DNA from 2 places in the Cellulomonas sp. KRMCY2 genome. Region 1 is predicted to be linked to the other one. Evidence: predicted binding sites of a transcription regulator. Region 1 holds the regulator's gene; the other holds the start of a gene.
The links. Region 1 encodes LexA, which represses DNA repair genes until DNA is damaged. Its sites were predicted from a motif close to TCGAACANNTGTTCGA; they were not measured.
Positions count from the first base shown of each region.

Region 1 (2,398 bases):
GAACCTCCACCTCCGCTGCGACCGACGGTCGCGGGCTGTCTGCGGTTCACCGTACGGGTGTGCTCAGACGGGTGCAAGAAACGGTCCGTGCCCGGCTGCAGCCGCGGGGGCGTCGCCGTCAGCCGACCGGGACCAGGATCTGCTGGCCCGCCTGCAGGCCGCTGTCCGCCAGGCCGTTGAGGTCGATGAGCTCGTCGACGACGTCGCGACGGTCCTGTCCGGGCCCCGCCACCGAGCCGGCCACCTCCCACAAGGTCTCCCCTGCCGCGACGGTGTGCGTCACGACCTGCAGCGCCTCGCCCGGGCCGTCAGCCATGGCGCTCTCCGCAGACAGCCCCGCCACCAGGGCGAGACCGAGGGCCAGGAGCACGACCGTGAGCCGGCCACGACGCGTGAGCCGCAGGCCGGACGCGGCCCGGCCGGAGTCGCCGACGGCGCTGGGCGACGCGGTCAGCGGACGGACCGGACGCATCGTGCGGACCTCAGCGCCGAAGCGGGGCTGGACGTCCCAGGCCATCGTGCTCATCGTCGTCTCCTCACCTCGGGCTCCTGTGCGACGGAGCCGCAGTGCTGCGGAACTGCGGAACTGCGAACCGGTCGAACACCCGTACGTCGAACGCATGTTCGTCGAACGTCTGTACGATGTCTACCACCAACGGCCGACATCTGTCGAGACACGCTCGAACAGGTGTTTGATCCGATGGATCGCGGCCCCTATGGTGGGGCACGAGGAACAGACCACCACGCACCTCTGACATCGCCTGGCGTCGGGTGCGCGGCCGGCCGCAGGAGCAGTCCGTCGAGAGCATCAGCCCGTCGAGGTTTCGAGACCAGGAGGCCGCCGTGGCAGCGAACACCAACCCACCGTCGGGATCGGACGACGGGCTGGCCACGGTCCACGCACTGCCCGACACGCCTGTCGGCGGCGACGGCCTGACAGCCCGTCAGCGGCTCGTCCTGGAGACCATCCGGGCCAGCGTCGAGCGCAGGGGCTACCCACCGAGCATGCGCGAGATCGGCGTGGCTGTCGGCCTGACCAGCCCGTCCTCGGTCAAGCACCAGCTGACCGCACTCGAGCGCAAGGGCTACCTGCGGCGGGACCCGAACCGACCCCGGGCGATCGAGGTCGTGCACCCTGACGACTCCCGACCCATCGGCCGGATGGACGTGCACGGGCGCAGCTACGGGCAGGAGCACCTCGCCGAGGGCGACTCGATCCCGACCCCGTCGTACGTCCCGGTGGTGGGCCGGATCGCCGCCGGTGGCCCGATCCTGGCCGAGCAGGTCGTCGAGGACGTCTTCCCGCTACCCCGTCAGCTCGTCGGGGACGGTGACCTCTTCCTCCTCCGGGTCGTCGGCGACTCGATGATCGAGGCTGCGATCTGCGACCACGACTGGGTCGTCGTGCGGCGCCAGCCGGTCGCGGAGAACGGCGAGATCGTCGTCGCGATGATCGACGGCGAGGCGACGGTCAAGACGCTCCGGCGCGCCGACGGACACGTCTGGCTGATGCCGCAGAACGCGGCCTACGCACCCATCCCGGGTGACGACGCCATCGTCCTGGGCCGGGTCGTCAGTGTGCTGCGGAGCCTGTGACGGCTGCGTACCACCACCGCCCGCGGTGACCCTGCGACGCCCGAGCCCGAAGCGGCGACGCTAGAGGCCGAACTGCCTGGCCACCGCACGCAGGGCGTCGGCCGACCGGTGCAGGCCGGCCAGCTCCTGGTCGGACATGCTGACCTCGAGTCGCGCTCCGACGCCGTGCCTGCCGACGATCGACGGGACCGAGAGGCACACGTCAGAGATGCCCCGGTAGCCCTCGAGCAGGGACGAGACCGGCAGGATCCGCCGTTCGTCACCGAGGATCGCCTCGATGATGCGGGACCCGGCGAGGGCGACCGCGTAGTTGGTCGCCCCCTTGCCCGCGATGATCCGGTAGGCGGACTGCACGACCTCGTCGGCGATCCGCTCACGGTCCGCCGCATCGAGGCGGCCCACCATCACGCCATCCGGTCCCGGGACGCCCGGCCAGTCCATCAGCGGCACCGAGCCGATCGCGGCCGAGCTCCAGAGCGGGATCTCGGAGTCGCCGTGCTCACCGGCGATGTAGGCGTGGATGTTCTGCACCGCGACGCCGGTGTGCTGCGCGAGCAGGTACCGCAGCCGCGAGGAGTCCAGCACCGTCCCCGAGCCGAACAGCTGGTTCGGCGGGAGCCCGGAGATCTTGAGCGCCGCGTAGGTGACGATGTCGACCGGGTTGGTGACCATGAGGTAGACCGCATCCGGGGCCACATCGACCAGACCGGGCAGGATCTTGCGCACCAGGCCGATCGTGGCCTCGGCCAGCTCGAGCCTGCTCTGGCCCGGGCGCTGCTTGGCGCCGGCCGTCACGACCACG
Region 1 is NZ_JAGF01000001.1:4,183,075-4,185,472, forward strand. Features, by position in the region: gene K415_RS0119675 (LysM peptidoglycan-binding domain-containing protein) at 119-526, opposite strand; gene lexA (transcriptional repressor LexA) at 886-1,596, shown strand; gene K415_RS0119685 (L-lactate dehydrogenase) at 1,657-2,398, opposite strand, start outside.

Region 2 (2,398 bases), 310 kb from region 1:
CAGCCGCGAGCCCGCCACGCAGGCACGGCGTTCCGCTCTGCGCCGAGGATCGTGTCCGGGCCGTGGCCCGGGTAGACCCAGGTGCGGTCGTCGAAGCGAGTGAAGACACGCTCGACGAGGTCGTCCATCAGCGAGGCGAAGTCCTGCGGGTTCGCGGTGGCGCCCGGACCGCCGGGGAAGAGGCTGTCGCCGGTGAACAGATGCGCCCGTCCCGGTACCGCGTCCGGCGCGACCACGTGCTGCGGCTCGCGGTAGACGAGGGCGACCGACCCAGACGTGTGCCCCCGCAGGCCGACCACCTCGAGCGTGAGGTGGCCGACGGCCACGACGTCGCCGTGGTGCAGTCGTCGGTCGCAGACCACCGGGATCGCCGCGGCGTCGTCCGCCCCGCAGGCGTGGTGCGCGCCGGTCACGGTGTGCAGCGACTCGAGCGCGCCGTGGTGGTCGTGGTGCCGGTGGGTCGTGACGATCGTGTCGAGCCGGGCCGTGCCGGACCCCTCGCGGACGAGGGCGAGCAGTCGCTCGGGGTCCGCCGCGGCGTCCACGAGGAGCTGATGGCCGCTGGCGCGGCACGTGAGCAGGTACGCGTTGTTGTCCATGGACCCGACCGAGGCCTTGCGGATCGTGATCTCGTCGAGCTCGCGAACCGCCGAGGGGCCGCCCGGTCGGACGACGCCGGTATAGGTCATCTGCCCATCTTCCTCCGCCGACCGGCGGTCGGCATGGCGTCCGATCGTCCCGCCGTTCGAACATGTGTGCGGATGTCCTCGGTTCGCCGTAGCATGTCGGGGTGAGTGACCGCCTCGTCGTCCGTGGTGCCCGTGAGCACAACCTGCGCAATGTCGACCTCGACCTGCCGCGGGACAGCCTCATCGTCTTCACCGGCCTGTCCGGCTCCGGCAAGTCGTCGCTCGCCTTCGACACGATCTTCGCCGAGGGGCAGCGGCGGTACGTCGAGTCGCTGTCGGCGTACGCGCGCCAGTTCCTCGGCCAGATGGACAAGCCGGACGTCGACTTCATCGAAGGGCTCTCCCCGGCGGTGTCGATCGACCAGAAGTCGACGAACCGGAACCCGCGGTCGACGGTCGGCACGATCACCGAGGTCTACGACTACCTGCGGCTGCTCTTCGCCCGCGCCGGGACCCAGTTCTGCCCGGTGTGTGGCGAGCAGGTGAGCCGGCAGACGCCGCAGCAGATCGTTGACCGCCTGCTCGAGCTGCCGGAAGGCACCCGCTACCAGGTCCTCGCCCCGGTGGTGCGCGGGCGCAAGGGCGAGTACGCCGATCTCTTCAGCGAGCTCCAGTCGAAGGGGTTCGCGCGTGCGCGGGTCGACGGTGAGGTCCTCGCACTGACCGAGGCCCCGGCGCTGGAGAAGAAGCTCAAGCACACCATCGAGGTCGTGATCGACCGGCTCGTCGCCCGGGAGGGCGTGCAGCGGCGGCTGACCGACTCGGTGGAGACCGCCCTGACCCTGGCGGGCGGGCTGCTGGTCGTCGAGCTCGTCGATGCGGAGGCGGACGACCCGGGCCGGGAGCGACGGTTCTCCGAGCACCGGGCCTGCCCCAACGACCACGAGCTGGCGCTCGAGGAGATCGAGCCGCGGACGTTCTCCTTCAACGCGCCGTACGGCGCGTGCCCCGAGTGCACCGGCATCGGGACCCGGCTCGAGGTCGACCCGGACCTCGTGATCCCGGACGAGGAGGCGACCCTCGCGGCCGGCGCGGTCGCGCCCTGGGCGCAGACGTCCTCCGAGTACTTCCAGCGGGTCCTGACGGCACTGGCCGGCGAGCTCGGCTTCTCGATGGACGTCCCGTGGCGGGCGCTGCCGGAGCGTGCCCGCGAGTCGATCCTCTTCGGCCAGGACCACAAGGTGCACGTCCGCTACAAGAACCGGTGGGGCCGGGAGCGGCAGTACAGCACCGGCTTCGAGGGGGTCGTGACGTTCATCCAGCGTCGCCACGCGGAGACCGAGTCCGACTGGTCGAAGGAGAAGTACGAGGCCTTCATGCGGGAGGTCCCGTGCCATGTGTGCGAGGGCACCCGCCTCAAGCCCGAGGTGCTCGCGGTGCGGGTGGGTGGCCGGTCCATCGCCGAGGTGTGCAACCTGCCGCTGCGTGAGGCGCGTGACTTCCTCGCCGGGCTGGAGCTCGGTGAGCGCGAGCGCGCCATCGCGGCCCAGGTCCTCAAGGAGATCCAGGCCCGCCTGGGCTTCCTGCTCGACGTCGGGCTGGACTACCTCGCGCTCGACCGCCCGGCCGGCACCCTGTCCGGTGGCGAGGCCCAGCGGATCCGGCTGGCGACCCAGATCGGCAGCGGTCTGGTGGGCGTCCTGTACGTGCTCGACGAGCCCAGCATCGGACTGCACCAGCGGGACAACCGGCGCCTGATCGAGACCCTG
Region 2 is NZ_JAGF01000001.1:3,871,549-3,873,946, reverse strand. Features, by position in the region: gene K415_RS0118245 (MBL fold metallo-hydrolase) at 1-689, opposite strand, end outside; gene uvrA (excinuclease ABC subunit UvrA) at 791-2,398, shown strand, end outside.
Region 2: the regulator LexA is predicted to act here: its motif matches at 746-761, upstream of uvrA (excinuclease ABC subunit UvrA).